4 regions of the Pseudomonas atacamensis genome follow, and region 4 is predicted to be linked to each of the others. Evidence: predicted binding sites of a transcription regulator. Region 4 holds the regulator's gene; each other region holds the start of a gene.
What was found. The regulator FliA, encoded in region 4, starts transcription of late flagellar genes. The targets are predictions, from matches to a motif close to CTAAAGTTTNNNNNNNNNNNGCCGNTAA.

Region 1 (7,526 bases), 2.7 Mb from region 4:
TTTATCAAGCGTGTGCCGCAATCGCTGAGCACGGTGCTCGGCGCCGGTCTGATCATCGGTTCGTTCTACGGTCTGGCGCCGCTGTATGCCTCGCAACAGGGGCTGACGACCGAGCAGGTCGGTCTGTTCATGGGTAGCTGCATTTTTGCCGGTCTGCTGGTGCAGTGGCCGTTGGGCTGGTTGTCCGACCGTTATGACCGCGCGCTGCTGATCCGCTGCTTTGCCGGGTTTCTGGCGGTGGCGGCGTTGCCGTTGGCGATCATGCCGCAGGTGCCGCTGGAGGTGCTGTTCGTCGTCGGCTTCTTCTGTTCGCTGGTGCAGTTTTGTCTGTATCCGCTGGCGGTGGCGTTTTCCAACGACCACGTCGAAGGCGATCGCCGGGTGTCGCTGACCGCCATGTTGCTGGTGACTTACGGCGTCGGCGCGAGCATCGGGCCGCTGCTGGCGGGCGTGCTGATGAAGTTTCTCGGCAGTCAGAGCCTGTATGCGTTCTTCAGTTTCTTCGCGTTGGTGCTGGTCTGGCGGATCCGTCCGAAAGCAGTGACCAACCTGCACCAGGTAGACGACGCACCGCTGCATCACGTGGCAATGCCGGACAGCATGTCGAGCTCGCCGCTGGTGGCGGCGCTTGACCCGCGTGTCGATGAGCAGGTGGTGCAGGAGCAGATGGTGCAGGATCCGGCGCCGGTCAATCCTGAGCCCGAGGCGCAGCCGGAAGCTGTCGTTGAAACCGAACCCAATAGTGCTGATGACGACAAGCCTGCGCCGGATATCAGTGGCGGCAGGCCATGAACGGAAGATAAACATCGGCGCATAAAAAAGGGCAGTCCCGCACAGGACTGCCCTTTTTATTGATCGCTGCGACTCAGAGATCGTCTTTGTCGAAACGCCGTGCTTCACGCTGCAACTGGTAAACAAAACGCTCGACGTTGCGCGCAGCCTGGCCACTGATGTTGTGGAAGCGCAGACCGGCGAAGGTGATGTTGAGTTTTTCTTCGAAATGCAAATAGCGCAGCTCGACCGACGTCGGCTGGTTGCCGAACAGCGGCGGGGCGATCAGACGATCATAGACCTGGCCCAGTTGCAGGCGATCAGTGATGTCGCCTTCGAAACGGAATTTGCAACCGGTCGCAGAAATATCCAGCAGCTTGCCGTGCAGAGGAACCTTGAGCTTTTCGCCGCCCAGTTCAACGCTGACCAGATCGGTGAGCTTTAACGCAGCGCGGAAGGCGTTACGGCGCTGGTGATAGACCACTTCGCTCGGCAGGTCGCCGGTGTAGAAACGGTCACCGTCGGATTCTTCGATATTCAGCGTGCCGTTGCATTCCCAGGCGATGCGCACGCCGTCATGAAAGCCTTCGACCTTGAACGGTTCGCCAGCCTGGAGGAAGCGCTCGCCGTCGCGCGGGATCATTTCGTCCAGGGCGATCGTCGCGGTTTCGCGGTCGACCTTGATCAGGTAGCTCTGAAAGCGCTGGCTGCGTTCATGGAAGGTGATGATCAGCGGATCGTGGCTGTCTTGCAGCTGGCGCAGGTTGCTGGAGATTTCCAGTGGCGTGGTGAGCACCTTCGGAGGCTGCGGAGCATCATCCGCGCTTAGGGTGTTGGACACGGTTCTTCAATCTCCAGACAAAATAAGACTACGACTGGCCAGTATTTTGCCAGCATGTTGCGCAAGTGGATAGTGCAGTGCCAGCGAATGGCTCATGCCTGGCTGAGCGTTCGCGGCTTGACCGGTTTGGCAAAGGTGCCGCTGGCGTCGTACAGCGCTGGCGGCTCACCGCCGGTGAGGATCTTCAGCTGGTTGGCCGTAGTCGCCTGCTGGATCTGGATCGACTGGCCGTTCTTGATGTTGGCTGCCTGGCATTGGGCGATCAGCGCGGTCAGGGCATCGCCCTGGGTCAGCAACTGGTCGCCAATGCTCGACTGGCTGGCCAGTTGCTCAAGACCTGTGCGATCAGTCGGCAGGTTGAGGCTGGCGAGGATTTCGCTGCGCTTGCGGCCATGCTGCTCGAGCAGAATGATCAACGCTTGCTTGGTCGCCAGAATTTCTTCCAGCAACGGCATGTCGCGACCATGCAAAGCGAGGGATTCGGTTTGCAATAACTCCAGCAATTGTTGCGCTGGAGCAAAGTCGTCGTTGATCAGTTGCAATAAGTTAGTGTCGTGCATGGCTGGCCTTGGGGTTTAAGCGTCCAAAAGCCTGGCGCCGGCAAAAGCCTAGCGCTGGGCTTCGAAGTTGAGCAGTTTGCTGGCTACACGGTTGCTGTCGACTTTATAGCTGCCATCGGCAATCGCGGCTTTCAACTCGGCCACACGGGCTTTGTCGACAGCAGGCTGATCGCGCAGCTTGTCAGTGACCTTCTGCAACTGTTGAGCCTCATTGCTGAGGTGTACCGACTCCCCGCTTTTGGCGACATTGGCCTGTTCGGCCTGGGTATTCAGCGGCGCGGAGGGGCTGTTTTCAGCGCTTTCCTTGGCGTTGCTGGTACGTGTGCTGCCGGTTAGTGACGAGGAACTGTTCAATCGGTTGAAATCGATAACCATGATAAAAAACCTCTGGGAATTTGGACGCTTGCCATGTTTTCGGCTATCCCCTGAAAAACTTTAGGCCCAATCAACCATAAGCTTGCATGCGCCGTTGCGAGACCTGCTGCGGCACAGTTTAGGGAAGCGACGGGATCGGCGCCAGTTTTCTCCACGAGGCTTTTACATGGCCACTTCGACCTGTCCCGGCGCAATCACCTGCGCCTTGATAACTCTTTGAGAATTAAGGTTTTTTACTCGAATCTGTTCTTTCATGCCGCCATTGGAGAGCGCTTCCCCCGGCATGCGTACGGCAAGGGTGCCGCTGCGCGCAGTGATCACCACCTGGTCACCCTTGCGCACCACTTCGGCCTGTTCCAGATGCACCAGTGTGATGACCTGATCGGCGACCGTTGGTCGGGTAAGTTTCTGCCCGATCGCTTCGTCGACCGAGGTCAGGAAACCCTGATTGATCGTGCTGACGTCGCGCTCGCGCAAGGTCACATCCTGCGGCTCGATAATGCCGGCGCGTTTCAGCGGACGAGTGGTCGTCACGATCTCGCGAAACAGGCGGACTTGAGCGGGTACGAACACCGTCCAGGGCGAACTGCCTTCGCAGCGAACCTTCACCGTGACGCGGCCCAGCGGGCGTGCCGGGCTCTCCAGTGTGGCTGTCAATTCCTTGTCGCACATGGGCATGCGCATGCGCGGGTCGAGCTGGTTGACTTCGATTTCGTAGCGGCCTTCGGTTTGACTGGAAGCCAAATAGTCTTCTACGGTGAATTCAAGAAAGCCCTGAGTCACGCCGATAAGCATATCAGGCAAGGTAACCGCATCTGCATGGGCAGGACTGCCAGCAAGCGAGCAGCAAACGGCGGCCACCGCGCAAAGCCCTTTGCGAAGGGTAGATGTCAGGCGTCGGGAAAATGTCGTTTGAGCGTTCATACGAGTTAAAAAGCAAGCGCCGTGCCGTTTAGCAATGAATGTGCGTCGCAACAACACTTGGCGTTGGTGTAGGAGTCTGGGCATGGCTGGTGTAATGGATTCGGTGAACCAGCGCACGCAACTGGTAGGGCAGAATCGCCTCGAGCTGCTGTTGTTCCGTCTCGACGGGCCGCAGCTCTACGGGATCAACGTGTTCAAGGTACGGGAAGTGTTGCAGTGCCCGTCCCTGACGTTGATGCCCAAATCCAGTCCTGTCGTGTGCGGGGTAGCGAATATACGGGGAGCGACCATTCCGATCCTGGATCTGGCAATGGCAACGGGCTCCGGTGCGTTGAAAGACAAGAACAGTCCGTTCGTGATCATCACGGAGTACAACACCAAGACCCAGGGTTTCCTGGTCCGCTCGGTGGAGCGCATCGTCAACATGAACTGGGAAGAGATCCATCCGCCACCCAAGGGTACCGGTCGCGATCACTACCTGACCGCTGTGACTCGGGTCGACAACCAGTTGGTCGAAATCATCGACGTCGAGAAGGTGCTGGCCGAAGTGGCGCCGACGCCGGAAGCGATTTCGGTGGGCGTGGTCGATGTCGAGACGCAGACCAAGGCGTTGTCGCTGCGGGTGCTGACGGTCGATGACTCGTCGGTGGCGCGCAAGCAGGTCACGCGTTGTCTGCAGACCATCGGTGTCGAAGTGGTGGCGCTGAACGACGGCAAGCAGGCGCTGGATTACCTGCGCAAGCTGGTCGACGAGGGCAAGAAGCCGGAAGAAGAGTTCCTGATGATGATTTCCGACATCGAGATGCCGGAGATGGACGGGTACACCCTGACGGCGGAAATCCGCGGCGACGCACGCATGCAAAAGCTCCATATCATCCTGCATACTTCGTTGTCGGGGGTATTCAATCAGGCGATGGTGAAGAAAGTCGGTGCTGATGACTTCCTGGCCAAATTCCGTCCTGATGACCTCGCATCCCGGGTAGTCGACCGGATCAAAGCAGCAGATATCAGCTAGGGGCCTTCTGCCCCTGGCGGTCAACACGATTTAAGAGGCGGCATCATTGTCTACGGGTAATTTGGATTTCGAACAGTTCCGGGTCTTCCTGGAAAAAGCCTGTGGCATTCTGCTCGGTGAAAACAAGCAGTATCTGGTCTCGAGCCGTCTCAACAAACTGATGGAGCAGCAAGGCATCAAGTCCCTGGGCGAGCTGGTGCAGCGCATCCAGACCCAGCCGCGCAGCGGTTTGCGCGAGCAGGTGGTCGATGCCATGACGACTAACGAAACCCTGTGGTTTCGCGACACCTATCCGTTTGAAGTCTTGAAGAACAAGGTACTGCCGGAAGCGATCAAGGCCAGCCCCAACCAGCGTCTGCGGATCTGGTCGGCGGCCTGCTCGTCGGGACAGGAACCGTACTCGCTGTCGATGTCGATCGACGAGTTCGAGCGCAGCAACCTGGGTCAGTTGAAGATGGGTGTGCAGATCGTTGCCACCGATCTGTCGGGCCTGATGCTCAACAACTGCAAGACCGGCGAGTACGACAGCCTGGCGATCGGTCGCGGTCTGTCGCCGGAACGCCTGCAACGCTACTTCGACCCGAAAGGGCCGGGGCGCTGGGTGGTCAAGGCGCCGATCAAGAGCCGGGTGGAATTCCGCTCGTTCAACCTGCTCGACAGTTACGCAGCGCTGGGCAAATTCGACATCGTGTTCTGCCGCAACGTGCTGATCTACTTCTCTGCCGAAGTGAAGAAGGACATCCTGTTGCGCATTCACAGCACGTTGAAGCCGGGCGGGTACCTGTTCCTTGGCGCTTCGGAAGCGCTGAACGGATTGCCGGATCATTACCAGATGGTTCAGTGCAGCCCGGGGATTATTTACAAGGCGAAATAAGCGGTTTGCAGTGATACAAAAAACGGGAGGCCCCAAAAGGCCTGCCGTTTTTTTGTGCCCGAATTATTTCCACGAACACCACGAACCCCCTGTGGGAGCGAGCCTGCTCGCGAAAGCGGTCTGTCCATAAGACAGTTGGCGCCTGACACGCCGCCTTCGCGAGCAGGCTCGCTCCCACAGGGATCTGCGCTGGCCTGGCAAGGACGGCAAGCGGCAGAAAAGCGGCATCCGGCGGTAACCGGTTGCCGCTTTTCTGGCATTGCCGCTTAGCCTGTTCGGCGCAAAGCCCCGGAATACGGGGCTTTGTTCATTTGGCACGGCGCTTGCTAAAGCTCAGATACGAAAAACCGGTCACCTGAAGGTTCCCGACATGAGCATCAGCTTCGACAAAGCGCTGGGCATTCACGAAAAGGCATTGGGCTTCCGCGCCCAGCGTGCCGAAGTGCTGGCCAACAACATCGCCAACGCCGACACCCCGAACTACAAGGCGCGGGATCTGGATTTCTCCAAAGTGCTCGAAGCACAGACCGAGAAGACCAAGACCGGCGGCCACTTTGCCCTGAACATGACCAACAGCCGGCACATCGAGGCTGAAGGGCTGGGCAATGGCGACGAGTCGCTGATGTATCGCACGCCGATGCAGCCTTCGATCGACCAGAACACCGTCGACGCTCAACTGGAACAGTCGAACTACGCGGAGAACGCCGTCGGCTTCCAGGCCAGCTTCACCTTGCTCAACAGCAAATTCAAAGGGCTGGTGTCAGCCCTGCGCGGAGAATAATCCATGTCCCTGTCCAGCGTTTTCAACATTGCCGGCAGCGGCATGAGCGCGCAGACCACGCGTCTGAACACCGTGGCCTCGAACATCGCCAACGCCGAAACCGTTTCGTCGAGCATCGACCAGACCTACCGCGCCCGTCATCCGGTATTCGCCACCATGTTCCAGGGCGGCCAGGCTGGCGGCAGCAATTCGCTGTTCCAGAACCAGGACGCGGCCGGGCAGGGCGTGCAGGTGCTCGGCGTCGTCGAAGACCAGAGCAACCTCGAAGCGCGCTACGAGCCGAACCATCCGGCCGCCGACGCCAAGGGCTACGTCTACTACCCGAACGTCAACGTGGTGGAAGAAATGGCTGACATGATTTCCGCGAGCCGCTCGTTCCAGACCAACGCGGAAATGATGAACACCGCCAAAACCATGATGCAGAAGGTACTGACCCTCGGTCAGTAATAAGGGGCGACTGCCATGAGCGTTACGGATACCACCAGCAGCCTGAGCATGAACGACATCCTGGCCAACTCATCGAAGAAGGCCAGCAGCACTACGTCAGGCGGCATCGCTTCGGCGACCAACAGTGCCACCGGCGGCCAGGCGCTGGGCAAGGATGCTTTCCTGCAACTGCTGGTCACCCAGCTGAAAAACCAGAACCCGCTCGACCCGCAGGACAACAGCGCGTTCGTTGCGCAACTGGCGCAGTTCAGCAGCCTTGAAGGCATCACCACGTTGAACTCCACCGTCAGTGGCCTTGCCGGCAACTACAACTCGTCGCAGGCGCTGCAAGCGTCGTCGCTGGTCGGTCGCAACGTGATCGTGCAGACCAACACCGCCCAGCTCGATGACCCGAGCAAAGGTCTGACCGGTTCGGTCACCGTGCCGTCGTCGATTGCCGGCGGCACCGTGACCATCACCGACAAGGACGGCAAAACCGTGCGCACCATCGATCTGGGCAGCCGCGCTGCCGGCGATGCCAGCTTCACTTGGGACGGCAAGGACACCGCCGGCACCGTGGTTCCGGTCGGCACTTACACGTTCAAGGCCAACGCACCGATCAACGGCACCGCGACGGACCTGGCGACTTATCTGCCAGCGACCGTCAACAGCGTGACGATCAGCCAGACCGGTGGCGAGCTGATGCTCAACCTGGCCGGCAAGGGCACCGTTGCCCTGTCCAAAGTACAAACCATTGGTATATAGAGCCGACTAACCCGGCATAAAGGAGTGGAATATGTCTTTCAATATCGGCCTTAGCGGTCTCTATGCCGCCAACAAACAACTCGACGTCACCGGCAACAACATCGCCAACGTCGCCACCGCCGGTTTCAAATCCTCGCGCGCAGAGTTCGAAGACGTCTATTCGTCGACTCGTCTGGGCAGCGGCAGCAAAGTGA
Region 2 (7,526 bases), 2.7 Mb from region 4:
ACAGTCAGGATGATCAGGAACACACAGCAGCGTGATCCACCGTGGTAATAAGAAGCCCGGCTCGATGTCGGGCTTTCTGATTTTTTCCCTGCGGCATTTCTCTGATGGGGCACGTGGAATTGAACCGCTGACATTAAGCGGTAGGTTGCGAGTGAAGCAGAGCGCAACTTTTCTCAAGGCATAAAAAAACGGCCTACCTTTCGGTAAGCCGTTTTTAGTACTTGGTGGCTACACAGGGACTTGAACCCCGGACCCCAGCATTATGAATGCTATGCTCTAACCAACTGAGCTATGTAGCCAAGTGGCGCGCATTATTCCCCTGAAATGGCAAAGCGTCAAGCGTAAATCGAAAATATTTCTTCCTGTTTTCAACCGCTTATCCTCCAGCCCCGAAAATCGGGGCCGGGGAGGGCGTCAGCGCAGTTGGAATCTGGCGGTATTTGCGCTCAGGGCTTCGCTGCCCTGGCTCAAGGTGTCCGCCGCGAGGTTTACGGCCCGTGCACCTTCAAGCAAACGCACGGCGGCCTGATCGACCTGTTGGATATTGCCGCTGACTTCATCGGCGGTGCTCGCCTGCTCTTCAACCGCCGTGGCGATCTGCGCGAGGGTGTCGGTGACGCTCTGCACGGCGCTGGCGATTTCACCCAGACGTTCCCCGAGGCCGGTGACCGCTTCGGCATCCGACTGCGCCTGCCCGCACGCGGCTTCCATCAGGCTCACCGCTTCGTTGACCGTAGCGCGAAGGCTGTCGACGGTGCCGGCGATCTGCGCGGTGGACGATTGCGTGCGTTGCGAGAGGCTGCGCACCTCGTCGGCGACCACGGCAAAGCCGCGACCCTGTTCGCCGGCGCGGGCGGCTTCGATGGCGGCGTTGAGCGCGAGCAGGTTGGTCTGCTCGGCGACGCCGCGAATGGTGTCCACGACCAGTTGAATCTGCTGGCCTTGCTCGCTGACCCGGCCAAGCGCGGCGGCGGTGTCGTTCAGGCGCTGATTGAGCTGCTGAATGCTGGCCGTGGTGCGCTGGCTGTCGCGGCTGCTGTCGGCGGCGATGCGCCGAGTGTGCTGGGCGCTGCCGGAGGCCTGTTCGCAACTCTGCGCGACGCCTTGCGAGGTCGCGGCCAATTGCGTGGCGGCAGCTGCGATCTGGCTGATCTGCAACTGCTGCGCCTCAACTTCACCGAGGGCGCCGCTGGAGTGTTGGTTGAGGCTGCGTACCGCGTTGCTCAACTGCGAGGTCTCGTGGTCGACGCCGAGCATGCTGCTGCGCAGTTGCACCACGGCGACGTTGAGCGCGGTGCTGATCGCTGCCAGCTCATCGCGCCCCACCACCGGTACTTGCAGGCTCAGGTTGCCGTCGCGCAAGGCCTCAGCGAGCAAGGTGATGCCGCTGGCACTGCGGCGGATCGAGGCTTGCAGGCAGACGAACAGGTACAACGCGGCCAGCAGCAGGCAACCGAAGATTGCGGCGACAACAATGAACTGGCGGATCGCCGAGCTGTAATAAGCATTGAGCCGCTGATCCAGCGCGACCAAGGATTGCTGGCGCAGGGAAGCGAGGTCGGTGAGCAGCGCGTCGAGGCTGCGTTCGAAGTCCTCTGGCTTGAGGTTGATGCTGCCGCCAAACACACCGTCGTCGAGGACTTTCAGGCCGCTGTCGAGGTGTTTCAGGCTGTCGTGATACTGGCCAGCCCAGGCTTGCAGCTCGGCTGGCAGACGCGCCTCCAGCAGGCCGGCGGTTTTCACCAGTTGCTCGCGGGCGTCCCCGATGCGACTGCGCAGGTCGCGCAACTGCAGGCGGCTCTGCAGGGTGAACTGCCCGGAGACGACCGAAGCCTGGCCGACCGCGGCGAGACGGCCGACTCGCTCGATCAGGTCCGGCGCATGTTGTGTGGATATTTGCGTCAGCAGGTAGGTTTCCAGCCACGGCGCGAGGGTCAGGCGATTGTCCATGACGATCTGCTCGCGCAAGGCTTGCAGCGCGCCCAGGGCATTGGTGAAGCGGTCATAACCGTCCGGCCACCAGCCGACACTGCTGAGGCTTTTCGAATCAAGGCCATTGAGTGCGGTTTGCAGCGCCTGAAAGCGTTCGAGGATTGCGCCGTCGGCGCCTTGCTGGTTTAGAGCATTGCCCAGCTCGGTGGTGGCTTGCAGCACCGCCGGTTGCACGCCGTCGAAGGCAGCCATGGCGGCGAGGGTGGCCGGTGTCGGCTGACGATTGGTCTCGGTGGCGCGCCAGCGGGCGGCGCGGTCGCGTTGAGCGGCGAGCAGGTTGTCCAGCGCATCCAGCGCGAGCAGCTGACGCACGCCGGCACGTTCGCCGGCGATCAGATTGAGCTTCTCGCGATAGTCATGGCCGATCATCAACAGGCTGCCGGCCAGCGGCAGAATGAACAGCAGAAACAACAATTGGAATTTACCTGCGAAGCCAAACCGCCCCAGCAATTTGATCCCCGGTGAAAGGAAAGCCTGCATGCCTCATGACTCCTCTGGACACCACGCACCATTGGCGTGCATCGCGAACCTTTCGGCTGCGACCTGTGCCCTCTAAAAGGCCTCGAAAGTTCACCCATGCCCGCTCTGTAGGCCGGCTCTGTAGCGAAACTTCCCATTGTCGAGCGCCTTTGTAAGGCGATCGTGTTCAAGGGCAGAAGCAAGGCAAGATTCAGACCATGGCGTTGCGCTATCACCGTTTGCTCGACGACCAGTCAGTTAGTTAGCTGCCTAAGGGGATAGCGTGAGCGCACCGAAAAATGGCACATTGGCGCACCTGCCTGCGGGCCCCCATCTGCTGTCCGGAATTTTCCATGGCTATCAGCAACGTTCAGACCGCCGCTGCCTCGGCGACCGCTGCTCCGCAAAGCAGCCCCTTGGTGATGCGCATCATCGGCGCGGTGGCGCTGGCGCATCTGATCAATGACCTGATCCAGTCGGTGCTGCCGTCGATCTACCCGATGCTCAAGGCCAACTATGGCCTGACCTTCACCCAGGTCGGCCTGATCACCTTGACCTTCCAGTTGACCGCGTCGCTGTTGCAGCCGTGGGTCGGTTACCACACTGATCGCCACCCCAAACCGTGGCTGTTGCCGGCGGGCACGGTGTGTACCTTGATCGGCATTCTGATGATGTCGGTGGTCGGCAGCTTCCCATTGATTCTGCTGGCGGCGGCGCTGATTGGTATCGGCTCATCGACCTTTCACCCGGAAGCCTCGCGTGTTGCGCGACTGGCCTCGGGCGGCCGGTTTGGTCTGGCGCAATCGACCTTTCAGGTCGGCGGCAATGCCGGCTCCGCGTTCGGTCCGTTGCTGGCGGCAGCGATCATCATTCCCTTCGGCCAAGGCAATGTGGCGTGGTTTGGCCTGTTCGCGGTTTGTGCGCTGTTTGTGCTGTACCGCATCAGCCGCTGGTACGCCAATCACCTCAACTTGTTCAAGCTCAAGGCCGGCCAGGCGGCGACGCACGGCTTGTCGAAGGGCAGGGTGACCAGTGCGCTGGTGGTGCTCGGGCTGCTGGTGTTCTCCAAGTATTTCTACATGGCCAGTTTCACCAGTTACTTCACCTTCTACCTGATCGAGAAGTTCGACCTGTCGGTTGCCAGCTCGCAGCTGCACTTGTTCCTTTTCCTGGGCGCAGTGGCGGCGGGGACGTTCTTCGGCGGGCCGATCGGCGACAAGATCGGGCGTAAGGCAGTGATCTGGTTTTCCATCCTCGGCGTCGCGCCATTCACCCTGATCCTGCCGCATGTCGATCTGTTCTGGACCAGCATTCTCAGCGTGGTGATCGGCTTCATTCTGGCGTCGGCATTCTCGGCGATCGTGGTGTACGCGCAGGAACTGGTGCCGGGTAATGTCGGGATGATTGCCGGGATCTTCTTCGGCCTGATGTTCGGTTTCGGCGGGATTGGCGCGGCGCTGCTCGGGCATCTGGCGGATGTGCACGGGATTGAGTACGTGTACTTCCTGTGCTCGTTTCTGCCGTTGTTTGGTGTGTTGGCGATCTTTTTACCGCGTACCAGAAAGGTCTGAACAGACGAATCGAACTGTGGGGGCAAGCCTGCTCGCGAATGGGTGTGTCAGTTGACGAGTGCTTAGCTGACACGCCGCGTTCGCGAGCAAGCTCGCTCCCACAGGGAAATGTACTCAGTCACTGAATTTCAGGCACAAAAAAGCCGCGTATTAAACGCGGCTTTTTTGTGCAGCTTTTGCTTAGACGTTGAAACGGAAGTGCATCACGTCGCCGTCCTTGACGATGTAATCCTTGCCTTCCAGACGCCATTTGCCGGCTTCTTTGGCGCCGGCTTCGCCCTTGTACTGGATGAAGTCGTTGTAGGCGATGACTTCGGCACGGATGAAGCCTTTTTCGAAGTCGGTGTGGATCACGCCGGCGGCCTGTGGTGCGGTGGCACCGACCTTGACGGTCCAGGCGCGGACTTCTTCGACACCAGCGGTGAAGTAGGTCTGCAGGTGGAGCATTTCGTAGCCGGCGCGGATCACGCGGTTCAGGCCAGGCTCTTCCAGGCCCAAGGCCTCGAGGAACATGTCCTTCTCTTCGCCGTCGTCGAGCTCGGCGATTTCCGCTTCGATCTTGTTGCACACCGGAACGACCATGGCGCCTTCTTCTTCGGCGATGGCCTTGACCACGTCCAGGTGCGGATTGTTCTCGAAGCCGTCTTCAGCCACGTTGGCGATGTACATGACCGGTTTGGTGGTCAGCAGGTGGAAGCCCTTGATCACGGCTTTCTCATCCGCGCTCATGTTTTTCATCAGGCTGCGTGCCGGCTTGGCTTCGGTGAAGTGCGCGATCAGTTGCTCAAGCAGAGCCTTCTGAACCACGGCGTCCTTGTCACCGCCCTTGGCGTTGCGCGCGACTTTCTGCAGTTGCTTCTCGCAGCTGTCGAGGTCGGCAAAGATCAGTTCTAGGTCGATGATTTCGATGTCGCGCTTCGGGTCAACGCTGTTGGACACGTGGATCACGTTGTCGTCTTCGAAGCAGCGCACGACGTGAGCGATAGCGTCGGTTTCGCGGATGTTGGCCAGGAACTTGTTGCCCAGGCCTTCACCTTTCGAGGCGCCGGCGACGAGGCCGGCGATGTCGACGAATTCCATGGTGGTCGGCAGGATGCGCTTGGGATTGACGATGGCCGCCAGCGCTTCCAGACGTGGATCAGGCATCGGCACGATGCCGCTGTTCGGCTCGATGGTGCAGAAGGGGAAGTTCTCGGCCGCGATACCGGATTTGGTCAGGGCGTTGAACAGGGTGGACTTGCCGACGTTAGGCAGGCCGACGATGCCGCAATTGAATCCCATGGTGTTTCCCCTCGGGTAAAAGTCAGGCCTTCTGGCTGTGCAGGTTTTTCATCGCGCGGTTCCATTCCCCGGCGAGGATATCCGGCAGCACGCCGAGGGCAAAGTCGATGCTGGCATCGAGTTTTTCCTGTTCGGCGCGTGGCGCACGACCCAGGACGAAATTTGAAACCATACTGGCAACGCCCGGGTGGCCGATGCCAAGCCGCAGGCGGTAGAACGTATTCTGATTGCCCAGTTGCGCAATGATGTCGCGCAACCCGTTGTGACCGCCATGGCCGCCGCCCTGCTTGAGCTTGGCAACGCCCGGAGGCAAGTCGAGTTCGTCATGCGCCACGAGGATTTCTTCAGGCTTGATGCGGAAGAAACCGGCGAGTGCCGCCACGGCCTGGCCGCTGCGGTTCATGTAAGTGGTGGGAATCAGCAGACGAACATCCTGACCCTGATGCGAGTAGCGCCCGGTCAGGCCGAAATATTTGCGATCGGCCACAAGATTCACATTCTGTGCGTGGGCGATGCGCTCAACAAAAAGGGCCCCTGCGTTATGCCGGGTCTGTTCGTATTCAGCGCCTGGATTTCCCAGGCCAACGATCAGTTTGATGGCAGTCACGATAGGGGCCCTTCCTTGGAGTGGTGGATAACATCGCCGCGATCGGGGAAAGCGGCGAAAGTGGACGAAAAATGCTCATTTACCATGGATGTAAACTCCGCGTTCTCGCCCGCTTTCTCGCTACGTTCCAGTCCGCGATGTTACTTGCTCACTCCGGCATGACAGAGTGAATTACTCTGCTGCGCCTTCTTCGGTAGGTTCTGCAGCAACACGTGGAGCGTGGACGTTGGCAACAGCCTTGTCATCGCCGTGTGCCAGAGCAACGAACTCAACACCTTTAGGAGCTTTGAGGTCCGACAGGTGAATGATGGTGCCGATTTCTGCTTTCGACAGATCGACTTCGATGAACTCAGGCAGATCTTTTGGCAGGCAGGTCACTTCGATTTCAGCAACAACGTGCGAAACTTCGCCGCCTTTCTTCACTGGAGCTTCTTCGCCAACAAAGTGTACAGGCACGATGGCGGTCAGTTTCTGGCCGGCAACAACGCGTACGAAGTCAGCGTGCATCACGTGGCCTTTGGCCGGGTGACGCTGCAGAGCCTTGATGATGACGTTCTGCTTGGTGCCACCAACGTTCAGCTCGATGATGTGGCTGTAAGCCGCTTCGTTTTCGAGCAGTTTGGCAACTTCTTTGGCCAGCATGCTGATGGATTCAGGGGCTTTGTCGCCACCGTAAACAACAGCTGGAACCAGAGCGGCGAGACGACGCAGGCGGCGGCTCGCACCTTTCCCCAGGTCGGAACGCACTTCAGCATTCAGAGTAAAATCGTTCATTTTGTATCTCCAAAATAGCCATGACCGAGTGGCGTTTGCGACCAGCGCCGAACACGGTATGGGCAAAAAAGCCCCGCCCCGACAGGAATGCCGGGGCGGGGCGCTTTTCGTCAACGAGACATTTCGCGAAGGGCAGGGCCCTTAACGGAACATCGCGCTGATCGATTCTTCATTGCTGATGCGGCGAACCGCTTCGGCAACAACCGGTGCGATATCCAGTTGACGGATACGTGCACAGGCTTGTGCTGCAGCGGACAGCGGGATGGTGTTGGTCACCACCAGCTCGTCCAGCACGGAATTTTCGATATTCTCGATGGCCCGGCCCGACAGCACAGGGTGTGTGCAGTAGGCAAAGACCTTGGCTGCGCCATGCTCTTTCAGGGCCTTGGCCGCGTGGCACAGGGTGCCGGCGGTATCGACCATGTCATCGACGAGAATACAGGTACGCCCTTCGACATCACCGATGATATGCATCACTTCAGAGTGATTGGCTTTCTCACGGCGTTTGTCGATGATCCCGAGATCGACGCCCAGCGACTTGGCAACAGCCCGTGCACGCACGACGCCACCAATGTCCGGAGACACGATCATCAGGTTTTCGAAGCGCTGATCTTCGATGTCATCCACCAGAACCGGGGAGCCGTAGATGTTATCTACCGGAATATCGAAGAAGCCCTGAATCTGGTCAGCATGCAGATCAACCGTGAGAACACGGTCGATGCCGACTACGGTAAGCATGTCAGCAACGACTTTCGCGCTGATAGCCACACGTGCGGAACGCGGACGGCGATCCTGACGGGCATAACCAAAATAAGGAATAACAGCAGTGATACGAGTAGCCG
Region 3 (7,526 bases), 1.9 Mb from region 4:
CTCGGTCACGCGCTTGAGGGCCTTGTCCACCGCCCCTTTGTCGGCCAGCAGGCTGTAGCTGATCTGGAACTGTTTATGTTCTTTCGGCGCAATGGTCGGCACCAGATTCAACGGCCGCTGATAGCGACGGTTGTAGGAAAAACTGGTTCCCGGCTCCAGCCCGGTGACGTAGCCCTGCCCTTGGGTGTCGGTGTTTTTCCACAGCGAAAACACTGGCAACTGCTGAGTGTTGAAGCCAACGGATACGCCGAGGCTACCGGCCTTGTTGTGCAGCACGGTGAGGGTGTCACCCTTGGCGTCCGCATACGGCACGACGTTGTAGACAGTTTCGTCGTAGTCCTTGGTTGGCCCGCGATAGGTCTGCCAGTCGGGCAGATCGCCCTTGGCCTTGTCGTTGAACGGCGAAACCTGCTTCACCGGCGCTGCGAATTTTGCGCCCTGCTCGAGAAACGGCGTGCTGAAGTTGCTGTGATACAGCGCCTGATATTCCTTCGCATAGTCGCCGTTGTTGGTCAGGGTGTCGTTGAGGGCGAAGCTGGCGCTGCCCGGTTCGGTGACAAGTTCGGTCGCTACCGAGAAATCGACTTTCTTGAATGCCTGCTCTTTCAGCTCGCCACGCAGCGTGATGGCATACGGCGGCTTCTCGTCGATGTGCAAAGTGACGGTGCTGGCCGGGATGTTGGCGGCGCGACCGTGCAAGGTCAGCAATTCGCCGTTGTCCATGCCGGGATGGCCAACCCACTCGTAACCGCAACGGGTGACCAGTTCATTGAAACCTTCGAGCCAGCCCAGGCCACCGCGACCGTTGAGTTCGATGAACGCCGGGTTGACCACGTCCTTGACCGGCGAGTCCCAGCCCATCCGCACGTCGCCCACCGAAGCCTGCAACACGTTCATGCCACGGGTCGGCACTACCGAGAGTTTCATCGTGCCGTTATCGATATCGACAATGCTGACGCCCTCCTGACGACCACCATGCAGGGTACGCAGGGTCACGGAAAACGGTTTGGCGGTTTTTACGCCGAGTTGCTCACTGGTGATCGTCCAGTTTTTTGCCGGAGTGTTGGCGTCGAGCAGGACATAGTCCCAGGCCACGGCGTGGGAAGCGGCAGAGAATGCGCCGAGGGCGACGAGGAGTTTGAGCGGGGTCATGGCAGCAGCCTTTATTGGAGTTGTGCCATTTTTATAGCGCTGCGGAAACGTTTCAGCAAGTGCAAAAACCGGTTTGTGCCGGAGCATTCGCGAGCAAGCTCGCTCCCACCGGATTTTCGGCTGCTCACACGATTTGTGAACGACCGCGGAAACTGTGGGAGCGAGCTTGCTCGCGAAAACTGTTTCAACGACACATCAGCGGAAGCGGTCAACCTCGGAACGCAGATCCGCCGCCAGCTTCTCCAGCTCTTTAGCGGTGACAGCCAGGTTTGACACCACCTCACGCTGCTCGCTGTTGGCCAAGGCGATGCTTTGCAAATTGCTGCTCAGCAACGTCGCAGTGCTGCTTTGTTCCTGAGTGGCGGTGGTGATCGCGGCGAACTGCTGGCCTGCCGAACGGCTCTGCTCATCGATCCGCGCCAGCGCCGAGGCGACGTTGGCGTTGCGCGACAGGCCTTCCTGCATCAGCACATTGCCCTGCTCCATGGTGCTGATCGCGTTGCCGGTTTCCTGCTGAATGCTGTGGATCATGCTGGAAATTTCATCGGTCGCCTGACGGGTACGCGAGGCGAGGCTGCGCACTTCGTCCGCGACCACGGCAAAACCGCGCCCCTGCTCACCAGCACGGGCAGCTTCGATTGCTGCGTTAAGTGCCAGAAGGTTGGTCTGCTCGGCGATGGAGGTGATCACACCCACGATGCCGCCGATTTCCTGCGAGCGCTGCCCCAGCGTGTTGATCACGCTGGCGGTGCTGTTCAGCGCGCCGGCGATCTGCTCCAGCGACGACGACGCTTCTTCCATCGAGCTGCGGCCGATCTGGGTCTGCTGAGCGTTTTCCTGCGCCAGGCGCTGGGTCGCGCCCATGTTGTCGGCAATGTTCAGCGAGGTGGCGCTGAACTCTTCCACGGCGCCGGCCATGCTGGTGATTTCGCCCGACTGCTGCTCCATGCCTTCATACGCACCGCCGGACAAACCGGACAGCGCCTGCGCACGGCTGTTGACCTCTTCCGAAGCGCGGCGGATGTGCTCGACCATGGTCGACAGCGCCTGGCTCATCTGGTTGAACGCGCGGGACAGCTGACCGATTTCATCGTGGCTCGATACGTTCAGCCGCACACTCAGATCACCCGCGCCCAAGGCTTCGGCCTGACGCACCAGATCGCCCAGCGGTGCGAGTTTGCTGCGCAGCAGCCAGACCACGGAACCGACCGCGAGCAACATCGCCAGCAGGCTGCCGATCGCCAGTTGCGTACCGACGCTCCAGGTCACCGCGCGGATCTCGGCTTTCGGCATGCTCGCCACCACCGACCACGGGCCACCTTCGAACGGCACGGCGATGCTGTAGAAGTCCTCACCCTTGTCGCTCCAGAACTCACCCTTGCCCGGGGTTTTCACCAGGTTGTTGATGGTCGGGGCGGCTTGATCCAGGTTTTCGACCCCGGCAATCGGCACCAGCCATTTGTTCTGCTCGTCGAGCAGCGCCAGCGAGCCGGTCTTGCCAATGCGGAAGCGCTTGAGATTGGCGAACTGCGCGTTCTGCGCGTCGGTGTAGTCGAAGCCGACGTACAGCACGGCGATGATCTTGCCGCCCGCATCGCGCACCGGGGTGTACTGCGACATGTAGTAGCGCTCGAACAGCAACGAGCGGCCGACATAACTCTGCCCCGCCATCAGTTTCGCGTACGCCGGGTTGGCATGATCGAGCACGGTGCCGATGGCACGGGTGCCGTCCTGCTTGCTGACGTTGGTGCTGACGCGAATGAAGTCTTCGCCGCTGCGCACGAATACCGTGGCCACACCAGCGGTCATCTGCTTGAACTCGTCAACTTCCTTGAAGTTGTTGTTCAGCACCTCGTTGCCCAGGTGCAGACCCGGAGTCTGCACGCCGGCCACGGTCACTGGCTGATCGGGGTGCACACTCAAACCACTGCCGAAGCGCTTTTCGAACAGCCCGCTCAGGCGCAGGGTGCTTTCACGCAGCGTACCGTGAAAGGTACTCAGTTGATCGGCCAGCAGCCGGGCCTCACTGGCCAGATGCTCTTCACGGGTGGCGAGGTTGGCGGAATCCAGCGAACGCAAGGCGAACACCGTACTGCCGCTGATGACTATCGCCAGTATCACAGCAAGGGCAAGGCCCAGCTGCGAGGCGATCCGAGCACGAGGTTGAGACATGAACAGCTCCTGGCCGAGCCACCGAATCCTCCTTGATCGCGGTAATTGCCCGGAAAATATTCTAATAATGGGGGTAGCGCGGAACCGGCACGACGGTTCCACATGCTCGTAGTCGGCGGAAAATCCGAATACTTGAGCGGATTGCGTGGGTATGGCGCAGTAGTGGCATTGTGCCGGCTCGAACGTTTCAGCTCAAGCGCTCTACCGCCGGCAATTGCATGGCGCGGACTTCGCCTTGGAGAAAGTCGCTGAGGCGGCGCAAACGTTCACCTCCCGGACGCGGTTTCGGCCACACCAGGTAATAATTCAGGCCACTGGCGACGGCGGTTGGCCATGGCAGGCTCAAGCGCCCTTGCGCGACATCTTCGGCGACCATCAACAGATCACCCATCGAAACGCCGTAGCCGCGCGCCGCGGCGATCATGCCCAGTTCCAGCGTATCGAACACTTGTCCGCCCTTGAGCGAGACCTGATCGGACAGGCCCATGCGCTCCAGCCAACTGCGCCAGTCACGGCGATCCGGGGTCGGGTGCAGCAGTTCAGCCGTCGCCAGACGCGCTACATCCCAAGGTTGATCATTGAGCAGGTTCGGCGCGCCGACCGGAATCAATTCCTCGGGAAACAGCAGGCTCGCTTCCCAGTCCGGCGGGAAATGCCCGTCACTGAGCAAAACTGCGCAATCGAATGGTTCGTTGTTGAAGTCCACCGAATCGATATCCATCCATGCGCTGGTCAGTTGCACCTCATTGCCCGGCTGCAAATGGCGGAAGCGACTCAACCGCGCCAGCAGCCAACGCATGGTCAGGGTCGATGGCGCTTTCATGCGCAGGATGTCGTCCTCGGCGCGCAAGGTATTGCAGGCGCGCTCAAGGGCGGCGAAGCCTTCGCGGATACCGGGTAACAGCAGCCGCGCCGATTCGGTCAGTTGCAGGTTGCGTCCGCTGCGATGAAACAGCCGGCAGGCGAAGTGCTCTTCAAGGGTGCGCATGTGCCGACTGACCGCGCTCTGGGTGATCGACAGTTCTTCCGCCGCGCGGGTGAACGAGCTGTGTCGCGCGGCCGCTTCGAATGCGCGCAGGGCATACAACGGCGGAAGGCGTCGGGACATACACAAAGCTCCAATAGCGGGGATACAGCCAATTCGGCAGGACGATTCAGGATGAGTATTAATCATGCCACCCATCCTTTTTATCCCTTTGTGCAAAGCCTGCCAAGCGCCGAGAATCGACGCTCTTCTGCTTCCTCTGATATTTGGGTGGTGATGACCATGCAGCATCCTGTGCGTACCGAACTCTGGGCCATTCTGCGGTTGGCGGGGCCGCTGATTGCTTCGCAGTTGGCGCACATGCTGATGGTGCTGACCGACACCCTGATGATGGCGCGCCTCAGCCCCGAAGCGCTGGCCGGTGGCGGCCTCGGTGCCGCGAGCTACTCGTTCGTGTCGATTTTCTGCATCGGCGTGATTGCAGCGGTCGGCACATTGGTGGCAATCCGTCAGGGTGCCGGCGACATCATCGGTGCCGCACGCCTGACCCAGGCCGGACTGTGGCTGGCCTGGCTGATGGCCCTCGGCGCCGGGCTGTTGTTGTGGAACCTCAAACCCGTGTTGCTGCTGTTCGGCCAAACCGAAACCAACGTCAACGCCGCCGGGCAATTTCTCATCGCCCTGCCCTTCGCCCTGCCCGGTTACCTGAGCTTCATGGCCCTGCGCGGTTTTACCAGTGCGATTGGCCGGGCGACGCCAGTGATGGTCATCAGCCTCGCCGGTACGGTGGCCAACTTCCTGCTCAATTACGCGCTGATCACCGGCATGTTCGGCCTGCCCCAACTGGGCCTGACCGGTATCGGCCTGGTCACGGCGATTGTCGCCAACTGCATGGCACTGGCGCTGGCCTGGCATATCCGCCGGCATCCGGCGTATGACGCTTATCCGTTGCGCGCCGGCCTGTCGCGGCCGAACCGGCAATACCTGAAAGAACTGTGGCGTCTGGGCCTGCCGATTGGCGGCACCTATGCAGTGGAAGTCGGGCTGTTTGCCTTTGCCGCGTTGTGCATGGGCACCATGGGCAGTACGCAGATGGGCGCGCATCAAATCGCCCTGCAGATCGTGTCGGTGGCGTTCATGGTCCCGGCCGGGATGTCCTATGCCATCACCATGCGCGTCGGCCAACACTATGGCGCCGGGCAATTGGTCGATGCGCGCATGTCCGGGCGTGTCGGCATCACTTTCGGTGCCGTGGTGATGCTCGGCTTTGCCCTGGTGTTCTGGCTGTGGCCGAACCAGTTGGTCGGCCTGTTCCTCGACCACAACGATCCGGCGTTTGCCGAAGTGATCCGTCTGGCGGTGAGCCTGTTGGCAGTAGCGGCGTGGTTCGAGCTGTTCGACGGCACGCAGACGATTGCCATGGGCTGTATTCGGGGGCTCAAGGATGCCAAGACTACGTTTCTGGTCGGGCTCGCTTGCTATTGGCTGATCGGCGCACCGGCGGCGTGGTGGATGGCGTTCCATCTCAATTGGGGACCGACCGGCGTCTGGTGGGGTCTGGCGCTGGGCCTGGCGTGCGCGGCGGTAAGCCTGACGCTGGCGTTCGAATGGAAGATGCAGCGGATGATTCGGCGCGAGCCAGTTGCAGAGAGGTTCGAGGCCATCGGCGCGGATTAAGATCAAAAGATCGCAGCCTTCGGCGGCTCCTACAAAGGAACACATTCCAAGGTAGGAGCTGCCGAAGGCTGCGATCTTTTAAATGGCTTCCACCGAAGCCTGCTGACTGGCTCCAAAGGTCAGATATTCCACCAACTCATCCAGCGGCAGCGGTCGGCTGATCAGGTAACCCTGCACCTGATCGCAGCCGAACCCGCGCAGCAACTCCAGTTGCTCCGGCGTCTCGACCCCTTCGGCAACTACTTCCAGGTGCAGGTTGTGCGCAAGGTTGATCATCGCGTGCACCAGTTTGCGGTTCTCTTCGCGCTGTTCCATGCCGCCGACAAAACTCTTGTCGATCTTCAGCAAGGTGATCGGCAGGCTGTTGAGGTGCACGAACGAGGAAAATCCGGTGCCGAAATCGTCCAGCGAGAAGCGCACACCGAGGCGGCCGAGGGCGTCCATGGTCTGCTTGACCAGATCGCTGCGCCGCATAACCGCGGTTTCGGTCAGTTCGAATTCCAGCCACTGCGCCTCGACGCCGCGCTCGGCGATCAGGCGGCTAAGTGTCGGCAGCAACTGGCTGTCCTGAAACTGGCGGAACGACAGATTGATCGCCATGTGCAGCGCCGGCAGCCCCTGCTCGCGCAAGGCCTGCATATCGCGCAAGGCGCGGGAAATCACCCAGTAGCCCAGCGGCACGATCAGACCGCTCTGCTCGGCCAGCGGCACAAATTCACTCGGTGGCAGCAGACCGCGCTCACCGTGGCGCCAGCGCACCAGCGCTTCGAGGCCGACAATCTGGCCGTCTTCAAGATTCAGGCGTGGCTGGTAATGCAGTTCCAGCTCATCGCGGCGCAACGCCCGGCGCAGTTCGCTCTCAAGGTCGGCCATGCTCCGCGCGTTGCGGTTGATGCGTTCGTTGAAGATATGAAAAGTGCAGCCCTGTGTGCTCTTGGCCTGCTGCATGGCGATATGGGCGTGCCACATCAGTGGATCGGCACCGCCGTTGGCACGGGCATGGGCGATGCCGAGGCTGGAACCGATCAGCAGGCTTTCGCCGTCAACCCAGTAAGGTTCTGCCAACGCCTCAGTGATGCGTTCGGCCATCCACTCGGCGCGTTGCGGTGCACGACGGGTATCGATCAGCAGAGCGAATTCATCGCTGCCCAGCCGTGCCAGTTGATCGCCGGCCTCCAGCTGACTTTTCAGCCGCGCGACAACTTGCAGGATCAAGCGATCGCCGGCCTGATGACCAAGGGCATCGTTGGCATGGCGGAAGTTGTCGAGATCGAGATGGCCGAGGGCGAGACCGCGACCGTCGCCTTCGGCAAGGCGCGCAGTGAGCAGGGTCTGAAAGCCCTGGCGATTGGCGATGCCGGTCAGCGGATCCTGTTCGGCGAGGCGCTGCAAGGTGTTTTCCAGCACGCCGCGCTCGCGCACATGGCGCAGGCAGCGCTGGAGCATGCCGGCGTCGAGAGCGTCGAACACCAGCCAATCGCTGACACCGACCGGCGCAGTGGCCGGTTCGTGCTCCAGCAGCAGAACGGTCGGCAGGCTG
Region 4 (7,526 bases):
TCGTTTATCGGCATGAATCTGCGGACCTTCACCCTGCGAGAGATGTTTTTGTGGATCTTTTTCAGCAAGCATTGCGGCGCGGTCATGTTCGATGCCCGCAAAGCGGTCGACCTGACTGGCCATGAGCACGAGTTTGAGCAGATTGCTTTCGACTTCGGTGACCAGTTGGGTCACACGCTTGATCACTTGACCTGTGAGGTCCTGGTAATCCTGAGCCAGCAGGATGTCGTTGAGGTTGCTCGACACCGCACGGTTGTCCGTGCTGCTGCGTGACAGAAAACCGTCGACCCGGCGCGCCAGTTCGCGGAACTCTTCAGCCCCGACCTCGCGACGCATGAAGCGGCCCCAATCGGCGCTCAACGTCTGCGCTTCATCAGCGAGACTGTTGACCACCGGCGTGGCGCTTTCCACCAGATCCATGGTGCGGTTGGCCGCGGCTTCCGTCAGCTTGACCACATAGCCCAGGCGTTCGGTGGCGTCGGTGATTTGCGACACTTCCTCGGCCTGCGGCATGTGCGGATCGATCTGGAAATTGACGATCGCACTGTGCAGTTCACGTGTGAGCTTGCCCACTTCCTGATACAGGCCGCGGTCACGGGTCTGATTGAGCTCATGGATCAGTTGCACCGCGTCGCCGAACCTGCCTTTTTCAAGGCTCTCGACCAGTTCGACCGCGTGTTTTTTCAGGGTCGATTCGAAATCGCCCTGTGATGATTCGTTATGCTCCATAGCTCCCCCGCGCATTCATCAGCCGATGCGTTCGAAAATCTTCTCGATTTTGTCTTTCAACGCTTGAGCCGTGAAAGGTTTGACCACGTAACCGTTCACACCGGCCTGGGCGGCCTCGATGATCTGCTCACGCTTGGCTTCAGCAGTAACCATCAACACCGGGAGGTGCTTGAGTTTTTCATCAGCGCGCACGTGACGCAGCAGGTCGATACCGGTCATGCCCGGCATGTTCCAGTCTGTTACCAGAAAGTCGATGCTGCCGCTGTTGAGCACCGGAATGGCGGTTACGCCATCGTCGGCCTCGACGGTGTTGGTGAACCCAAGATCGCGCAGCAGGTTCTTGATGATCCGCCGCATCGTTGAGAAGTCATCAACGATGAGGATTTTCATGTCTTTGTTCAATTCGACCTCCAAGCAGTCTTAAACGCGCCCAGCACCTGGACGCGCCACTTCAATCAATCGGCATAGCACTCGAAGTTTGTCTGGAGCACAACGGATCGAGACCGGCGCCGTTCATCACCGCACCAGCCTCGTTTCGCAGTGTCCCCACACTGCCTTCAGCGCGCTCGCCACTCCCCCAAACGCCCCCGCAGACGGGCCGCGCACTGGCTGTGTAACTGGCTGACCCGCGATTCACTGACGCCAAGGACTTCACCGATTTCCTTGAGGTTCAGCTCTTCGTCGTAGTACAGCGCCAACACCAGTCGCTCACGCTCCGGCAAATTGGCAATCGCGTCCGCCAGCGCCGCCTGGAAGCGTTCATCTTCCAGATCGCGTGACGGCTCCATATGAGCACTCGCGCCATCCTCGTGCAGCCCTTCGTGTTCGCCGTCCTGCAAGAGGTCGTCGAAACTGAACAGGCGACTGCCCAAGGTGTCATTCAGAATCCCGTAGTAATCGTCGAGACTCAATTGGAGTTCGGCCGCAACCTCGTGATCTTTAGCGTCACGGCCGGTTTTAGCTTCAATCGAGCGAATCGCGTCGCTGACCATCCTGGTATTACGGTGAACCGAGCGTGGCGCCCAATCCCCTTTGCGCACTTCATCGAGCATCGCGCCGCGGATTCGAATGCCCGCGTACGTTTCGAAACTGGCGCCTTTGCTGGCGTCGTATTTGGTCGAGACTTCGAGCAAACCGATCATCCCGGCCTGGATCAGGTCTTCGACCTGCACGCTGGCCGGCAGGCGCGCCAGCAAGTGATAGGCAATGCGCTTGACCAGTGGCGCGTAACGCTCGATCAATTCGTATTGCGCGTCACGCGCCGACTTTTTGTAAAGATTCATGCCACTGGCGGTCATATCACAGGCCCTGCGGTTTGCTGCACGAGACGCTCGACGAAAAATTCCAGATGCCCGCGCGGGTTGGCCGGCAGCGGCCAGGTGTCGACCTTCTGGGCGATGGCCTTGAAGGCCAGCGCGCACTTGGAACGGGGAAAGGCTTCGTAGACGGCGCGCTGCTTCTGCACCGCTTTGCGCACGCTTTCGTCGTACGGCACCGCGCCGACGTATTGTAGGGCGACGTCAAGGAAGCGATCCGTGACCTTGGTCAACTTGGCGAACAGGTTGCGCCCTTCCTGCGGGCTCTGCGCCATGTTGGCCAGCACGCGGAAGCGGTTCATGCCGTAATCGCGGTTGAGCAACTTGATCAGCGCGTAAGCATCGGTGATCGAAGTCGGCTCGTCGCAGACCACCAGCAACACTTCCTGGGCGGCACGAACGAAACTGACTACCGAGTCACCAATACCCGCAGCGGTGTCGATCACCAGCACGTCGAGATTGTCGCCGATGTCGCTGAACGCCTGGATCAGGCCGGCGTGTTGCGCCGGGCTCAGGTGCACCATGCTCTGCGTGCCGGAGGCCGCCGGCACGATGCGAATCCCGCCCGGGCCCTGCAACAGCACGTCGCGCAGTTCGCAACGGCCTTCGATAACGTCGGCCAGTGTGCGCTTGGGTGTCAGCCCCAGCAGAACGTCGACGTTCGCCAGGCCCAGGTCGGCGTCCAGCAGCATGACCCGACGGCCAAGCTCTGCCAGCGCCAGCGACAAGTTCACTGACACGTTAGTCTTGCCGACGCCACCTTTGCCGCCGGTCACCGCGATCACCTGTACGGGATGCATGCTGCCCATGTTATTTCTTTACCTTGTCTTGCATAGACGGAGGCCACATTACTGGCTGCGCGTTCCTGATCGGAACAATGCGTGGCAGACCATCGATGTAGGTACAAAAACTGTTCATGATTACCTCAGCCAACCTGCTTGGTCGGGCTGTGATAGATATCAGCGAACATGTCAGCCATGGCTTCTTCGCTGGGTTCTTCCTGCATTTGCACGCTGACGGCGCGGCTGACCAGTTGATGACGGCGCGGCAGATGCAGATCATCCGGAATCCGTGGGCCATCGGTCAGATACGCGACCGGCAATTCATGACTGATCGCCAGGCTCAACACTTCGCCGAGACTGGCCGTTTCATCCAGTTTAGTCAGGATGCAGCCGGCCAGCCCGCAACGCTTGTAACTGTGATAAGCGGCGGTTAGAACCTGTTTCTGGCTGGTGGTTGCCAGGACCAGATAATTTTTTGAGCGAATGCCACGCCCGGCCAGGCTCTCAAGCTGCATGCGCAACGCCGGATCACTGGCTTGCAGGCCGGCAGTATCGATCAAAACCACGCGTTTGCGTAGCAGTGGATCCAATGCCTGCACCAGCGACTGACCCGGATCGACGTGCGTCACCGGCACGTTGAGGATGCGCCCGAGGGTTTTCAGTTGTTCCTGCGCGCCGATGCGGAAGCTGTCCATGCTCACCAGCGCGACGTTCTGCGCGCCGTACTTGAGCACGTAACGCGCGGCGAGCTTGGCCAGCGTGGTGGTCTTGCCCATGCCGGCGGGGCCGACCATGGCAATCACACCGCCCTCTTCCAGCGGCTCGACTTCCGGTACGGCAATCATCCGCGCCAGGTGCGCGAGCAGCATGCGCCAGGCCTGACGGGGTTCTTCGATATCGGTGATCATCGCCAACAGATCGCGCGACAGCGGGCCGGACAGGCCGATGCGCTGCAGACGGCGATACAGATTGGCCTGGGCCGGACGGCTGCCTTGCAACTGATTCCAGGCCAGGGTGCCGAGCTGCACTTCCATCAGCTCGCGCAGGCTGTTCAATTCAAAACGCATCGAATCCAGTGCACGCGGATCGACACCCGCGGAGGCCTGCGCAGGCGCTGCGGCCGGACGCGTCGGTGCGGCGTAGGTCGGCTCGCTCAGCGGCTCGGCAGCAGTCAGCGGCAGGCCTGCGGTCAACGGCAGCCCGGCGAACAACTGCTGATTGGTGTTGCCGTCGGCTTCGCCACGCAGGCTCAGCTCGGCCTGGGCGGTGACGATGCGCGACTGGGTCTTGCGCAGCTCGTCTTCGAGTTCCATGTTCGGAACCCGTGGCGCTAGCGCCGACAGTTTGTAATCCAGAGCCGCCGTCAACTCGACGCCGCCGGCAATGCGGCGGTTACCGATGATGGCGGCATCAGCGCCCAGCTCATCGCGAACCAGCTTCATGGCCTGACGCATATCGGCGGCGAAAAAACGCTTAACTTGCATAAACCACTACCTCAGCCGTTGGGCCCTACTGTCGCAACGATGGTCACTTGCTTGTTGTCCGGTACTTCCTGGTAGGCCAGCACATGCAGGCCTGGCACTGCGAGGCGGCCGAAGCGCGAGAGCATCGCGCGAATCGGGCCTGCTACCAGCAGGATCACCGGTTGGCCTTGCATTTCCTGCCGCTGGGCCGCTTCGATCAACGAACGCTGCAGCTTCTCGGCCATGCTCGGCTCCAGCAGAACGCCCTCTTCCGAGCCTTGTCCTGCCTTCTGCAGACTATTGAGCAATATCTGTTCCAACCTTGGTTCCAATGTGATTACAGGCAGCTCGGACTCAGTGCCTACAATGCTTTGGACGATTGCACGGGATACGCCGACCCGCACAGCGGCGACCAGCGCGGCGGTATCTTGACTCTTGGCAGCGTTGTTCGCGATCGCCTCGGCGATGCTGCGGATGTCACGCACCGGCACGTGCTCAGCGAGCAGCGCTTGCAGAACTTTGAGCAACTGCGACAGCGAAACCACGCCCGGCACCAGCTCTTCTGCCAGTTTCGGCGAGCTCTTGGCCAGCAATTGCATAAGTTGCTGCACTTCCTCGTGGCCGATCAGCTCACTGGAGTGCTTGTACAGAATCTGGTTCAAGTGGGTGGCGACCACGGTGCTGGCGTCGACCACGGTGTAGCCGAGCGATTGCGCCTGGGCGCGCTGGCTGATTTCGATCCACACCGCCTCCAGGCCGAAAGCCGGATCTTTGGCGTTGATCCCGTTGAGCGAGCCGTACACCTGGCCCGGGTTGATCGCCAGTTCGCGATCCGGGTAGATCTCGGCCTCGGCGAGGATTACGCCCATCAGCGTCAGGCGATACGCGCTCGGCGCCAGATCGAGGTTGTCACGGATGTGCACGGTCGGCATCAGGAAGCCCAGATCCTGCGAGAGCTTCTTGCGCACGCCCTTGATCCGCGCAAGCAATTGCCCACCCTGATTGCGGTCCACCAACGGGATCAGGCGATAGCCGACTTCCAGGCCGATCATGTCGATCGGCGTCACGTCGTCCCAGCCCAGCTCCTTGGTTTCCATGGCGCGGGCCGGCGACGGCAGCAGTTCCTGCTGACGCTTGACCTCTTCCAGCGCCACAACCTTGGCGACGTTCTGCTTCTTCCAGAACAGGTACGCGCCGCCCGCAGCCAGCGCCGCCATGCTCAGGAAGGAGAAGTGCGGCATGCCTGGCACCAAGCCCATCACCGCCATCAAACCAGCGGCCACCGCCAGCGCTTTCGGCGAGGCGAACATCTGGCGGTTGATCTGCTTGCCCATGTCTTCCGAGCCGGAAGCACGGGTCACCATGATCGCCGCTGCTGTAGATAACAACAGTGATGGCAATTGCGCCACTAAACCGTCACCGATAGTCAGCAAGGCGTAAACCTTGCCCGCATCGCCGAAGCTCATGCCGTGCTGGAAGATACCCACAGCCATGCCGCCGATGAGGTTGATGAACAGAATCAGCAGGCCGGCGATCGCGTCACCACGGACGAACTTGCTGGCACCGTCCATCGAACCGTAGAACTCCGCCTCTTGGGCGACTTCCTGACGGCGCGACTTGGCTTGGTTCTGGTCGATCAGGCCGGCGTTGAGGTCGGCGTCGATCGCCATTTGTTTGCCGGGCATCGCATCGAGGGTGAAACGCGCGCTCACCTCGGAAATCCGCCCGGCACCCTTGGTCACCACGACGAAGTTGATGATCATGAGGATCGCGAAGACCACGATACCGACCACGTAGTTACCGCCGATCACCACCTCACCGAAGGCCTGAATCACCTTACCGGCAGCGGCGTGGCCGTCCTGACCGTGGAGCATCACCACCCGCGTCGACGCCACGTTCAAGGCCAGCCGCAGCAGCGTCGCCACCAGCAGAATGGTCGGGAACACGGCGAAATCCAGCGGCCGCAGCGCATACACGCAGACCAGCAGGACGACGATCGACAGAGCGATGTTGAAGGTAAAGAAGACGTCGAGCAGGAACGGCGGTACTGGCAACATCATCATCGCCAGCATGACCAGCAGCAACAACGGCACGCCCAGATTGCCTCGACTGAGGTCGGCAACGTTGGTGCGTGCTGTATTGAATAACTGAGTGCGATCCACCGGTTTTCCCCGTTCCTTTAAAGCAAACTTTTGACGCCCCGAACGGGCGCAGGGCGGCTATTGCAAGAAGCTTTCCAACTTTTGCCGGGGAATGAAATAGAGCGGTTTTACTTGGGATTATCGACTGATTGGGCTGACCCCTTCGCGAGCAGGCTCGCTCCCACAGTTTGAAATGCATTCCCAATCGGACATTTGGAATACGGCCCCTGTGGGAGCGAGCCTGCTCGCGAAGAGGCCTTCGAATGCGGCGCATTTTTTCGATTTAAACGAAGCTGTTTAAAAGACACCTGCAGACACGGTCTCAAGGCTACAAATCCTTGCGCCATTGCCTACAGCCAAGCCAGAATCCGCCGGCTTGTGCGCTTTGGGGGCGGATTCTATTGTGGTCCGGTCGCTGACGAATCAGCGATCGGGTTTAGCGACTCGAACTCATGTCAAAGGTGCATCAGCGTTCCAGGCTTCGTTGCGGATCTGTATGTTCGCGATTTCGTCATGGTGGCTGTATGCGGGAGACCTTCGGGTCTGCCGGGTGCCTTTGACCGGTTCGCTAACCCGCGTACAGCCGCCACCCTCCCTGTTTAGCGACAGGTTGTAGCGGCTCCACTTCAAAGGAGCTTCACCATGATCAAACCAACACCCAACCCACCCGAAACCGACCCCACCTCCCCCTACGAATCCCTCGACTCAAAAAAACTCCACCAAGCCGCCGACCGCGCCCTCGACCACTACCTCTGCCCACCCGGCTCGACCCCGCCGCCCTTCAGCCCCCGCGCCATGTACGCCGTCACCGCCGACACCAAAAACGAAGACCTGCTGGCCAACGCCTGCGAAACCCTCGCCTCGGCTAAAACCATCGCCCAGGAATTCGCCGGGCTGGTAAAGCCATCCCAGCGCCGAACGCTGATGGGCATTGCGCAACTGATCATGCTCGGGGAATTGGCGGTGAATCGGGTGCTGGATAATCTGGAATTGCCGCAGTAGCGACACGCGATGATCGTTCCCACGCTCCTGCGTGGGAATGCCTCAACGGACGCTCTGCGTTCGGCTTTGGAAGGGACGCGGAGCGTCCCGGGC

Region 1: a site for FliA is predicted at 2,584-2,611, ahead of flgM (flagellar biosynthesis anti-sigma factor FlgM). Genes of this name have one in related genera too.
Region 2: a site for FliA is predicted at 2,639-2,666, ahead of JWU58_RS05245 (methyl-accepting chemotaxis protein). Genes of this name have one in related genera too.
Region 3: a site for FliA is predicted at 3,434-3,461, ahead of JWU58_RS01590 (methyl-accepting chemotaxis protein). Genes of this name have one in related genera too.

Annotation. Positions count from the first base shown of each region.
Region 1 is NZ_CP070503.1:1,665,258-1,672,783, forward strand. Features, by position in the region: gene JWU58_RS07630 (MFS transporter) at 1-792, shown strand, start outside; gene JWU58_RS07635 (flagellar brake protein) at 866-1,612, opposite strand; gene JWU58_RS07640 (flagella synthesis protein FlgN) at 1,705-2,172, opposite strand; gene flgM (flagellar biosynthesis anti-sigma factor FlgM) at 2,221-2,547, opposite strand; gene flgA (flagellar basal body P-ring formation chaperone FlgA) at 2,710-3,471, opposite strand; gene JWU58_RS07655 (chemotaxis protein CheV) at 3,554-4,486, shown strand; gene cheR (protein-glutamate O-methyltransferase CheR) at 4,533-5,360, shown strand; gene flgB (flagellar basal body rod protein FlgB) at 5,731-6,141, shown strand; gene flgC (flagellar basal body rod protein FlgC) at 6,145-6,588, shown strand; gene flgD (flagellar hook assembly protein FlgD) at 6,604-7,332, shown strand; gene flgE (flagellar hook protein FlgE) at 7,364-7,526, shown strand, end outside.
Region 2 is NZ_CP070503.1:1,126,773-1,134,298, forward strand. Features, by position in the region: gene JWU58_RS05235 (helix-turn-helix domain-containing transcriptional regulator) at 1-35, shown strand, start outside; tRNA gene JWU58_RS05240 (tRNA-Met) at 223-299, opposite strand; gene JWU58_RS05245 (methyl-accepting chemotaxis protein) at 415-2,472, opposite strand; gene JWU58_RS05250 (MFS transporter) at 2,805-4,022, shown strand; gene ychF (redox-regulated ATPase YchF) at 4,203-5,303, opposite strand; gene pth (aminoacyl-tRNA hydrolase) at 5,326-5,910, opposite strand; gene JWU58_RS05265 (50S ribosomal protein L25/general stress protein Ctc) at 6,082-6,684, opposite strand; gene JWU58_RS05270 (ribose-phosphate pyrophosphokinase) at 6,826-7,526, opposite strand, start outside.
Region 3 is NZ_CP070503.1:347,755-355,280, reverse strand. Features, by position in the region: gene JWU58_RS01595 (aldose 1-epimerase family protein) at 1-1,152, opposite strand, end outside; gene JWU58_RS01590 (methyl-accepting chemotaxis protein) at 1,348-3,324, opposite strand; gene JWU58_RS01585 (LysR substrate-binding domain-containing protein) at 3,512-4,432, opposite strand; gene JWU58_RS01580 (NorM family multidrug efflux MATE transporter) at 4,592-5,986, shown strand; gene JWU58_RS01575 (putative bifunctional diguanylate cyclase/phosphodiesterase) at 6,065-7,526, opposite strand, start outside.
Region 4 is NZ_CP070503.1:4,350,908-4,358,433, forward strand. Features, by position in the region: gene JWU58_RS19830 (protein phosphatase CheZ) at 1-729, opposite strand, end outside; gene JWU58_RS19835 (chemotaxis response regulator CheY) at 748-1,119, opposite strand; gene fliA (RNA polymerase sigma factor FliA) at 1,287-2,027, opposite strand; gene fleN (flagellar synthesis regulator FleN) at 2,024-2,854, opposite strand; gene flhF (flagellar biosynthesis GTPase FlhF) at 2,971-4,311, opposite strand; gene flhA (flagellar biosynthesis protein FlhA) at 4,323-6,452, opposite strand; gene JWU58_RS19860 (DUF6124 family protein) at 7,074-7,433, shown strand.